2 regions of the Bacillus sp. MT94 genome follow, and region 1 is predicted to be linked to the other one. Evidence: riboswitches for the same ligand, from Rfam matches in the RefSeq annotation. Region 1 holds a riboswitch; the other holds the start of a gene.
The links. Region 1 has a riboswitch for thiamine pyrophosphate ahead of thiM (hydroxyethylthiazole kinase). Riboswitches for the same ligand answer to the same signal wherever they lie in the genome.
Positions count from the first base shown of each region.

Region 1 (6,137 bases):
AATGTTAGTAGTATCGATTTTATTTGGTGTAGTAGCGGCATATAGTTTGATAAAAACTGTTATAAATTTATTAGGAAATTAAAGCGGATGAAATACTTTAAATTTAAAAGATTGATGAAAAAAAGAAAAGCATTTGCAAATATGGAAGTTTTATTTGGGGATTTTTTAAACAAATTTGCCGATGGCGATAAAAAATTATTGCTATCTTTTTTTTATAATATAAATATATGTATTACATTTGTTTCAATTTTGGCACCAATCTTTGTTTATGAATTAATGCATTATTTTCGTTCGTCTATAAATCCCTTTTATAGTGCGACTGTCTATCTTTTTTTAACAATTTTGATGACAGATATTAATAATGATGATTATGATTCAGAAGAAATTGAGAATATTTCTCAATGGATGCATAAGGCTCAAAACAATAATTTTAAATTACTTATCATAGAAAAATTGCTACGGACATTTGGAACAAAAATTCTTTTTTATTGTATTTTTAGTATCATTTTTATGGTTGAGCTGCAGTTTAGTTACATAACAATATTTATATATGAATGCTTGGTGATAGTAATAGTTTCAGCGATTATTCTATCAAAATTTTTATGGAGTAATCATCAGATTATCTTTTTCTTTATTCATGGACCAAACTATACGAAAAAGAAAGAGCATATAATCAAGTATCAAAACGGCAAGCAGTTGGATAAGTATCGAATGGCGTTAGCTCGATCTTGCCAAAATAGAACTTTCTTTTTACATATATTTTATACTTATCTGTTTGCAATAGCTTCACTATTGATAATCGGCATTTTAAATTTTTATTTTAGCATTAATAAAATTATTATAATTTCCGTTTATTTAGCTGTTGAAAGTGCGATTCTTAGTTTTCTATCTCAAGGAATTATAAATAGCTCAAAAATGTTACAAACTTCTAACTTGAGTGATTTTTATTATATAAGGAAGTTTGATAAGAAAACATATTTTGAGGATTTACTTTCCAAATTTCTGTCAAGAAAGCTTATAGTAATTCTAATTAGTTATTATATTGGTGCATTTATGTTTTATGGAACTTCATTGTTTACAGGTATTACTATTTTTGGTTCAACAATTATTTACTTCTACTCAATAAAAATCATAACTAAAAGAGTATACCGCTTTAAAAAATTATCAATAGAAGATATAAAAAATAATTTCTTTATGTACTTTTTTAATCCTATTGAAGATTTGTTAGTTTTAGGTTTACCATTTGTAACATGTAGTCTTGTGGCTGTTTATTCAATGAAGCTAGGGAATTTATATCCTGTAATGGGCTTTTTTATCGTTTATTCTATTTATTTGGTATTTTATAATTTCCTAAAAAAAGAGAGGTAAAATATGCTGGAATTAATAAATATAAAAAAAAAATATGGTGAATCAACTTATATTTTTGATGGAGTAAATTTAAAGGTAGATGAAATGAAGATTTTAGAGTTAGTTGGTAAAAATGGGATAGGAAAATCAACTTTATTGAATATAATTGGTGGAATGACAAAGTTTGATGGGGAAGTTATATTAAAGAAATCTTCATTAAAGAACGATTTTAAAGAGTATATTGCAAATGTCTCATTAATTGGTAATACACCGTTCTTATACGAATATTTAACGCCTTCGGAAACAATAGATATGGTACTATCTTTTATTAATAGAACTAGATTAGATTCGTCTTTAGAACATTTGATTCAAGAGATTGGGCTTGATAAATATCAAAATACATATACACGTGAATTATCTTTGGGAACTAGACAAAAGCTGTCATTAATATTGGCTCTTCTAGCTTCACCTAGCTTAATTCTTCTTGATGAACCTTTTGTTAATTTTGACATTAGGTCAAGGAAAGTTACTTTGGATTATTTAAAGGATTACATAATTCAAAATAGATCAATTTTAATTTATGCCACGCATTCAACAGATGTTGATTTAGCAAATTTTTCGGATGGAAAAATAATTTTAAAAAGGGATGAGCGATTGAATAAATTAATTTTGGAGAGTGATAACTGTGAAACCTAAATTATTTATCCTTTGTTTTATTGCTTGTTCAGTTATAGGGAGTTTATTTTTCTTTCTGGGGTTTTTATTGCTGCCTAATGAACAGTTTAGTCCTAATTTAAAGCCCTCTTTCATTACAATTTTTAGTAATAATTTAGAAATTCATTTGTTTACAATAATTTTCTCGATTATTAGTTTTGGCTTTTTTTCTTTAATTTTTTTATTTGAACAGTTTTTTTACTTAGGTTTTTCTTTCCATAGCTTGATAGAGAGAACGTCTTTGAAAACAGCAGCATCTTATTTTGCAGGCCATGGAATAATTGAGATCATAAATATGTTTTTTACTGCAACAATAGGTGTATATGTAGCGGTATCCATTATTAATATAATTAGAAAAAAAGAACTTAGTAAAAATTCTTTTATCATATTAGGGAAAAAAATTTTGATTTTACTAGTCATAGATCTAGTACTTTTATTTGTTGCTGCATTATTGGAAACATATTTATCTCCGCTATTAGTTGATAGAAGTTATATAATTTAATTTATTATGATTCAGATTCATATTTTTTACTAAATTACACCGATAGGGGAGCAAGATGAAGAGACTTACAACGAAATTACAGTAAGTCTCTTATTTTGTTATGTAAATACAAATTGTAACTTCAAAAGTTTAATATATTTAAGAGTAATTTTTTTATCTTTTTAATTGAATAGATAAATTTATATTAACGAAATGAAATTGTTAACTTCTTCGATGGTGTGTACTTCATTTATCTTCTATATAACTTGGATGGAGCAAAGAAGTTAGGCGGGGGTCGGGCTGCCGTAAACGCCCGATTGGTGAAGGCTAATAATCAGTGGGGGATGCCCCCACTGATTAAAGTTTCACTTTATATGGAAAAGTAAAGAACTTGTTATTTTACTAGAATAAGAGTAGACTTTGAAGTAGATGAATAAGAAACACATGGGAGTTTGTGGATACAAACTGAGAGTATGGCTACTAGTCCGTCATTGACCATTTGAACCTGTTGGATAATGCCAGCGTAGGGAGAGTGTAAAAGCACATGTTCAGGCACTTTGCGTACGCGCAAAGTGTCTTTTTGTGTATCTCCCATCATTATAGTTAGGAGATGAAAAGGATGAATATGAAAGAAATTAGTAAAGTAGTGGATTTGGTGAGAGAATCTAATCCGCTTGTTCATAATATTACAAATGTTGTTGTAACAAATTTTACTGCTAACGGTTTGTTGGCACTTGGGGCATCGCCTGTAATGGCGTATGCAAAAGAAGAAGTAGCAGAAATGGCTAGCATTGCTGGAGCGTTAGTATTAAATATGGGGACACTTCGTCCTGAAGAAGTAGAAGCTATGCTACTCGCGGGTAAATCAGCAAATACGAACAATGTGCCAGTACTATTTGATCCAGTTGGTGCAGGAGCAACTTCGTATCGAACAGAAGTTGCGAGACATATTCCGGCTGAAATCGATTTAGCAATTATCCGCGGAAATGCAGCTGAAATAGCAAATGTTATTAATGAGAAATGGGAAATTAAAGGGGTAGACGCTGGTACTGGAAATGGAAATGTTGTAAGTATTGCAAGGCAGGCAGCAGACGAACTAAATACAGTTGCGGTCATTACTGGAAAAGAAGATGTTGTTACAGATGGAGAGAGAACTATTGTTATTCGAAACGGTCACCCTATTTTAACGAAAGTTACGGGAACAGGTTGTTTACTAACTTCTGTAATAGGAGCATTTGTAGCAGTAGAAAAAGATTATGTAAAAGCAGCAGTAGCCGCATTAACGTTTTATGGTGTAGCTGCGGAACTGGCAGCTGTTAAAACAGTAGAAAAAGGGCCAGGTAGTTTCCAAATTGAATTTTTAAATCAATTAGCGAATACAACTTCAGCTGATATCGAGAAGTATGGGAAGATTGAGGAGTTAGAGTAAGGGGGATGAAACATACGATGCGCATTGAAACAAAGAAAATGTCTAAGTTATTACAAGTGTATTTTATTATGGGAAGCAATAACTGCACGAAGGATCCTTTAGCTGTATTGAAAGAAGCGTTAGATGGTGGAGTGACACTTTTTCAGTTTCGCGAGAAGGGGGAAGGTTCTTTAATCGGAGAAGATAGAGTGCGCTTTGCAAAAGAATTGCAGACGCTTTGTAAGGAATATAGTGTTCCTTTCATTGTAAATGATGATGTAGAATTAGCCATTGAATTAGATGCAGATGGTGTTCATGTAGGACAAGATGATGAAGGAATTACATCTGTTCGTGAAAAAATGGGAGATAAAATTATCGGCGTATCTGCTCATACAATTGAAGAAGCACGCTTTGCAATCGAAAATGGAGCAGATTATTTAGGCGTTGGACCTATTTTCACAACGAGTACGAAAAAAGATACGAAAGCGGTTCAAGGAACGAAAGGATTAGCTTATTTTAGAGAACAAGGAATTACAGTGCCAATCGTTGGTATTGGTGGGATTACAATTGAAAATACAGCAGCAGTTATAGAAGCGGGTGCGGACGGTGTTTCAGTTATTTCAGCAATTAGTTTAGCTGAATCTGCGTATGAAAGTACGAGAAAATTAGCTGAAGAAGTAAAGAGAAGTTTGTAGGGAAGGACGTGTAGTATTTTAAGTGCTACATGGAGAAATGGACTGCCCCAAATTTTAAACAAACGTTTGATTAAAAAAGCACAAACCTTTTTAAATAAGGGTTTGTGCTTTTTCTTTAAAACATAATAGAAATTAAAAGCATTCCAATGCCGATAGAAGTAAATGTTGCGATTAAACCTGGAATCATAAAGCTATGATTTAATACGTATTTACCGATACCTGTTGTACCAGTACGGTCAAAGTTAATGGCAGCAACGATTGTTCCATAGTTTGGAATGAAGAAATATCCGTTTACTGCAGGGAACATTGCAATCAGTAGTGCTGGTGGAATACCAAGGGATAGTCCAAGTGGCATTAAGGCACGTACTGTTGCTGCTTGGCTGTACAGTAAAATAGATAGAATGAATAGCGCGATGGCAAATAGCCAAGGTGCACTTGTTACTAAATGCTGAATGGATCCTTGAATCATATTTAAGTTTCCGTTAAAGAAAGTATCTCCCATCCAAGCGATACCGAAAATAGCAACAACTGCTGTTGCCCCTGCTTTAAAGACGTTACCAGACACAATGCTTTCTACATTTGGTTTACAGAAAATAATAATAAGAGCCGCGATAGTTAACATGACCATCTCAATTGTGTTCGGCATGGAAAGGCGAGCTAACTTCCCATCAACTATCCATCCTGGACGAAGTGCTTCAAATGAACCAAGAAGTACAACAAGGAAGGTTCCTACAAGGAAAAGGATAACTGATAATTTTGCGCCCTTTACACCTACAAATTCTTTTTTCTCTTCAAGCTTAGGAATCATTCCTTCTTTTAATCGTTTTAAGTATTCAGGGTCCTCACTTAATTCTTTTCCCATCTTACTAGCAACGAATGCTGCTAACATACAAGCAATGAAAGTGGAGGGAATACTCACTTTTAAAATATCTAATAAAGTGATTTTATAGTCAGCTAACATTGCTAAAAGAGCAACTGTGGCAGCTGAAATTGGACTAGCTGTAATTGCTTGTTGAGAAGCGATTACGGCAATCGACATTGGGCGTTCCGGTCTAATCCCTGATTCACGAGAGACTTCTGCAATAACAGGAAGTACAGAATAGGCAACGTGACCAGTGCCTGCACATAGTGTGAATAAATAAGTAACAATTGGAGCAAAAAAAGTAATACGCTTTGGATTTTTTCGTAATGCCTTTTCAGCTAGATGAACAAGATAGTCCATTCCTCCAGCAGCTTGCAAAGCACCAGCAGCTGTAATTACTGCCAAAATCATAAGCATTACATCGATAGGAGGCGCGGTTGGTTGTAAGTGGAAGACAAAAACGAGTATTGCCATACCAACTCCACCCATTACTCCTAAACCAACTCCGCCTAGGCGTGCACCAATAAAAATACAGAGTAACAAGGTAAGAAATTGTAGCCAAAACATGATAAACTACCTCCGAAATTCATTAGTTAAGATATATTCGAATAGTTTAATTTGAATGAAAAT
Region 1 covers NZ_JBXAEZ010000008.1:102,254-108,390, reverse strand. Annotated here, with positions in the region: gene AC1Q51_RS24050 (sugar transporter) at 115-1,368, shown strand; gene AC1Q51_RS24045 (ABC transporter ATP-binding protein) at 1,372-2,043, shown strand; gene AC1Q51_RS24040 (stage II sporulation protein M) at 2,033-2,563, shown strand; TPP riboswitch at 2,977-3,089, shown strand; gene thiM (hydroxyethylthiazole kinase) at 3,162-3,971, shown strand; gene thiE (thiamine phosphate synthase) at 3,989-4,645, shown strand; gene AC1Q51_RS24025 (anaerobic C4-dicarboxylate transporter family protein) at 4,761-6,074, opposite strand.

Region 2 (6,137 bases), on a different contig from region 1:
CCATCTCGACATGGTAGGGTTAAGTGTTTCAGACTCGTTAGGTTTTTCTAGCATTCAAGAGTTTTATAGAACAATTGCTAAAAAGCTATCACGTTTACCGAAATAGGTAATAATAAAGCGCTCTCGATGGAATTCGAGAGCGCTTTATATTATATTGAAAGAGGGATTTGGTAGAAAAATATGGGGGGATATTATGAAAATTCAAGTTGTATTATCAGGATACGGAACAGTAGGCAGAGAGTTTATAAAATTATTAAATGAAAAATATTCATATATATATGAAACATATGGGATTCAATTAATTGTAAGCGGCGTATTAGGGAGAAATATTGCAATACATAATGAAGACGGCTTATCACTTCATCATTTATTAATGTATGGTGGCGGTACCGCTGCAATTGAAAAATATTTAGAATATCATCCGAAGGAACGTGCAACAACTAGCATAAGTGGTACTGTATTGGTAGAATCAACAGTTACAAATCTTAAAGATGGAAATCCAGGGAAACAATATATGAAACAAGCGATTGAGAAACAGATGGATATAGTAGCAATTTCTAAAGGTGCGCTCGTTACAAACTGGAGAGAAATAAATGAAGCAGCAAGAGGCGCAAATGTACGAATTCGATATAGCGGTGCAACAGCCGCTGCACTACCGACACTAGATATTGGACAATTTAGTTTAGCTGGTTGCAGTATTGATAAAATAGAAGGAATATTAAATGGAACAACTAATTATATTCTTACGAAAATGTATGAGGAAGATATGACATTTGAAGAAGCGCTGAAAGAAGCACAAAATAAAGGGATTGCTGAGACAAACCCTATATTAGATATAAGTGGTTCAGATAGTGCGTGTAAATTGTTACTTTTGACTAACAGCTTAATGGAAACAGAGAAAACACTTACTGATATACATATAAAAGGAATTGAGCACGTTACAAAACAGCAAATACAAAATGCTAAGAAACAACATAAAATTATTAAATTAATAGCATCAATATATAAGGATGAGGGTGGCAATGTGAATTTAAGTGTTGAACCGTGCGAAATAGAAAAAGATCATCCGTTAGCAAATGTAAATGGGACCGAAAAAGGAATTACATTCTTTACAGATACGATGGGACAAGTTACTACAATTGGTGGGGCTTCTAATCCACGAGGCGCTGCAGCTGCAGCTTTAAAAGATGTAATTAACTTATATCGAAAAGATTTGTAAGACCGTACCGCCCTTTATAAAAAATACATATGTCGTGGACCTTTTAAGAATGAAATAAATATGCAAAAATGATTGCAGGGGGTAAGGAATTGTTTAAGGATTTTAAAGTTGTTAAAGATCGTCCCGTTTATATTCAATTAAAAGACTATTTGAAAAAGATGATTATGAAAGGGCATTTGCTCGGGGATCAAAAAATCCCATCAACAAGGGAACTAAGTGAATTACTAAGTGTGAGTAGAAACACTGTACTCGCTGCTTATGCAGATTTAGAGCAAGAAGGACTCATTTATGCAGTTAAAGGAAAAGGGAACTTTGTTGCGAAGGTGGATATATCTAACACTTCGTCTGTTGAAATAGATTGGAAAAATAAACTTAATACAGTGACCGCATTAGCGGACGAATTAGATTTAATGAAACATGGTGTTCGTTGGGAAAAGGGAATGATTGTTTTTAATAGTATAGCCCCGGATGAGAAGCTATTTGATGTTGAAAATTTCAAAAGAGCTTTTCTTACTCGTATGTCCATTGAAGGGGACATCGTATTGAACTACGGATATGCAAAGGGATATAGACCGTTAATGAATTATTTACTTCATTACATGGAAATGAAAGGTGTAGACATTTCGAATAAAGATATTCTAATTACAAATGGATTTACAGAAGGATTGGATATTGTACTCTCTTCTTTATCAAAAAAATCCGGTCGTGTCATTTGTGAGAATCCAACTCACCATGCTGCACTTAAGCTTTTCCGTTTACATGGACTTGAAGTTCATGGGATTGATATGCATGAGGATGGTATTGATACGAATGAAGTTGAAAAAAGTTTGCGTGAAAAAGATTTTGATTTTGCTTATTTAATTCCTTCTTATCATAATCCAACCGGTATTGTTACGAGTTCAGAGAAAAGAACGGAATTGATGAGGTTATTCTCAAAATACAACGTTCCTATTATAGAGGACGGATTTAATGAAGAATTACGTTATTCAGGTTCACATTTAGCTCCATTATTAACTTTTGCTGGTGCTGGCAATAATGTGATTTATATTAGTAGCTTTTCAAAGGTACTTTTCCCTGGTTTACGTGTAGGGTGGATTATTGCAGATAAAGAGCTGATTCATTATTTAGAAAGCGTAAAAAGAGCAAGAACGATTCACACATCTACGCTAGATCAAGCTGTTCTGTTTCAATATTTACATGAGGGATATTTTGAAAAATATTTAAAAAAGGCAAGATCTGTTTATAAGAAAAAATATGAGTTAGCTGTCGGGGCATGTAACCAGTACATTCCTTTCAAAAGAATGACTGGAGATGGTGGACTGCATTTATTTATAGAGCTAGAAGAGCATATGAACGCCCGCACACTTTTACAAAAGTGTTATGAGAAAGGCGTTACGTTTTCACCTGGAGATGTTTTTTACTCTGATGGAGAAGGAGCGAACACTTTCCGATTAGGGTTTTCGCGCTTGAAAGAAGAAGAAATAGTTCGGGGAATTAAAATAATTGGTGATACATTAAAAAATGAAAATTGGAGTTGAGAAAATGAAAATCGGTGTTATTATGGGCGGGGTATCGTCTGAAAAACAAGTTTCAATTATGACCGGGAATGAAATGATTGCTCATTTAGATAAAAATAAGTATGAAATAGTCCCAATTACATTAAATGAAAAAATGGATTTAATTGAAAAAGCGAAAGACATTGACTTTGCATTGCTCGCATTACACGGAAAATACGGAGAAGATGGGACAGTTCAAGGAACACTGGAGAGTTTAGGGATTCCTTATAGCGGAAGTAATATGTTATCTAGTAGTATATGTATGGATAAAAATATTTCGAAAAAGATTTTACGTTATGAAGGTGTAGAAACACCAGATTGGATTGAACTTACAAAAATGGAGGATCTAAATCTTGATGAGTTAGATAAGTTAGGATTTCCATTAGTGGTAAAACCAAACTCCGGCGGATCGAGTGTCGGGGTGAAAATCGTTTACAATAAAAATGAATTGATCTCAATGCTAGAAACTGTATTCGAATGGGATTCTGAAGTAGTAATTGAGAAGTATATAAAAGGTGATGAAATTACATGTTCTATTCTGGATGGAAAACAGTTACCTATAGTTTCAATTCGACATGCAGCCGAGTTTTTTGATTACAATGCAAAATATGATGATACTAGTACAGTTGAGGAAGTTATCGAACTTCCAGCAGAAATTAATGAACGTGTAAATAAAGCTTCACTGGCTTGTTATAAAGCATTAAAATGTAGTGTTTATGCAAGAGTTGATATGATGGTGAAGGACGGAATTCCATATGTAATGGAAATTAATACATTACCAGGGATGACACAATCAAGCCTATTGCCCAAAAGTGCAGAAGCAGCGGGAATTAGTTATAGCAAACTATTAGATATGATTATTGAAACATCATTAAAAGTTAGAAATGAAGAAGGGTTTTAAGGAGATTATATAACTAATTCTTTTGACAGTTTCACGAAGTATGCTATGATGAATACATTATAAAAACAAAATATTTATCCACTAGGGGGGCCTTTTATAGGCTGAGATCAAATGTGATTTTGAGACTCTTAGTACCTGATCTGGTTAATGCCAGCGTAGGGAAGTGGGAAAGACGTTGCTATTTAATGAGTAAATAAATACTGTCAATTTCACTTTCTTTACGCCTGTAAAGAAAGTTTTTTTATTTTACAGCTTTAATAATTGTGGATAAATACTTATATTTTATACATTAGTGGAGGGATTTAAATGACTTTTTCACAATCATTACGTAAAGAAGTAGATTCAATTTGGGAAGCGAGTTTTAACCATCCTTTTGTAAAAAAACTTGGTGAAGGAACATTAGATTTAGCTAGTTTTCGCTATTATGTGCTTCAAGATTCATATTATTTGAGTCATTTTGCTAGAGTACAAACTTTAGGAGCTGCAAAAGCTCTTGAATTAGAGACGACAGCTCGTATGGCACATCATGCTCAAAATACATATGAGGCCGAGTTATCTTTACATGAGAATTTTGCTAAAAAGCTAGGGATAACAAAAGAAGAAAAAGATAATTTTATTCCTGCGCCAACTGCATATGCGTATACTTCACATATGTATCGTGCTGCGTATGAAGGGCATTTAGGAGATATCATTGCAGCAATTTTACCTTGCTATTGGTTGTATTATGAAATTGGCGAACGCTTAAAAGAGTGCCAGCCGGAAGAGCCAATTTATAACGAATGGATTTCTGCTTATGGATCTGATTGGTTCCGTACGCTAGTTGAAGAACAAATTACACGTTTAGATACTATCGCTGAAAAAGTAACAGAGGTAGACCTCAAACGTATGAAACAGCATTTTATTATTAGCAGTCAATATGAATATTCATTTTGGGAAATGGCTTATACATTAGAAAAGTGGCCAGTGGATACAGACGTAAAAGACGTAATTGGATAAAGAATAGAAATAATGTTATAGATAGGTATGGATCATACCTATCTATATATTTTTTCTTGTCAAATTTGCGCAAAGTCATTAGTGCTACGGATATGGCGAAATAAAATATCGATAATTTAGCTCATTTACTTGTCTACGCATTAACTGGATAAACTTCTGTCACATTTATTTTACAATCAAAGAACGTAAATGTTGGTGGTATGAAGTTAAATAAGAAAAGAAACCCGAGCTGTTAGCTGTAACGGAGTTGTTTTTTCTTTGCAGGAATTTCTAAATTATCATGGAGTGTTGTTAATACGATATGCAAATATGCATATCGTATTTTTTTGAGTTCTTTATGTGTTAAAATTAGATATAAAGATATGGAAATATAAAGAAGCAAAAGCAGGAATATCCAATAAATTTTGAGAGGTGTTATATGTTTACAAATAAGAAATTAATTCGATTTGGTTTATCGTTGTTTGTATTTTTAGGGATAATTAATTTTACAATCAGCTATTTCCAAACATATCTTGAAACAGCAGCAGATATTAAATGGGTAATTCCAGAAATTTGGAAAACTATTTTGCTAGATGTTCCTCAAGGTATACTTGTTCTTTTAGGCGCAATTGCTTTATATGATTTCACAAAAGAGGCATCACAAAAAGACGCATCAATCTAAGTGTGTCTTTTTTCTATTAGGAATTTCATAGAGAGTTTGGCTGGAGAAATAGAATGAAAAGCCCTAATAAGGGCTTTTTTCTTTGTAGGAATTTCTTATCTGTCATAGAAACCGGTTACTTGGAGGTGTTATAGTGAAAGGCATTTACAGTACAGAAAAATCTAAGCGGCAGACGGAAATATATAGGATATGACAACATAATTATTGAGAAATTAATTGAATTTAGTAGGTATGAAGATATGAGGCTAGAATTCATATTTTTTAATTTTTATTTATCCCGCATTAACGGGCTGTTCGTAAAAGCCTGATTGGTGAGGGCTAATAATCAGCGGGGGATGAACTCCCCCCACTGATTAAAGTTTCATTTTATAAAAATGAGCCCATAGCAAAAATAGGTATATGAACAAGGTGCATCATTTAGTGATAAGTCATACTTTGTTGGTGTACGTATTGAACTTAGTTTATAGCACTATTTTTACTTAGATGTAACGAACAGAAATATAGGGAAGCATCAATGAGGTTGTATTTTATAAACGGAGGTTATGAAAATGAATCAGTTTCAACAAGAACTACAAGCGTTAAGTCTTAATGATTACCGGTCTGGAAATATTGTCTATTGGGACCAGCAAAACCAATATCCATATTACTATATTGAAGATGCTGCTCGTCGCTGTGGCGGTTGTGGTCGTTGTGGTGGTTGTGGTGGAGGTCGTTGTGGCGGATTCCGTTGTGGTGGATTCCGTTGTATTGGTTGCTTCGGTTGTTTTGGTTGCGGAGGTTGCGGAGGTTGTGGCGGCTGTGGTG
Region 2 covers NZ_JBXAEZ010000001.1:912,541-918,677, forward strand. Annotated here, with positions in the region: gene AC1Q51_RS04350 (esterase/lipase family protein) at 1-106, shown strand, start outside; gene AC1Q51_RS04355 (homoserine dehydrogenase) at 194-1,219, shown strand; gene pdxR (MocR-like pyridoxine biosynthesis transcription factor PdxR) at 1,309-2,757, shown strand; gene AC1Q51_RS04365 (D-alanine--D-alanine ligase) at 2,762-3,676, shown strand; TPP riboswitch at 3,750-3,855, shown strand; gene tenA (thiaminase II) at 3,983-4,672, shown strand; gene AC1Q51_RS04375 (DUF3937 family protein) at 5,091-5,333, shown strand; gene AC1Q51_RS04380 (heterocycloanthracin/sonorensin family bacteriocin) at 5,882-6,137, shown strand, end outside.
Region 2: linked by a shared signal. The riboswitch ahead of tenA (thiaminase II) and the one ahead of thiM (hydroxyethylthiazole kinase) in region 1 are both predicted to bind thiamine pyrophosphate.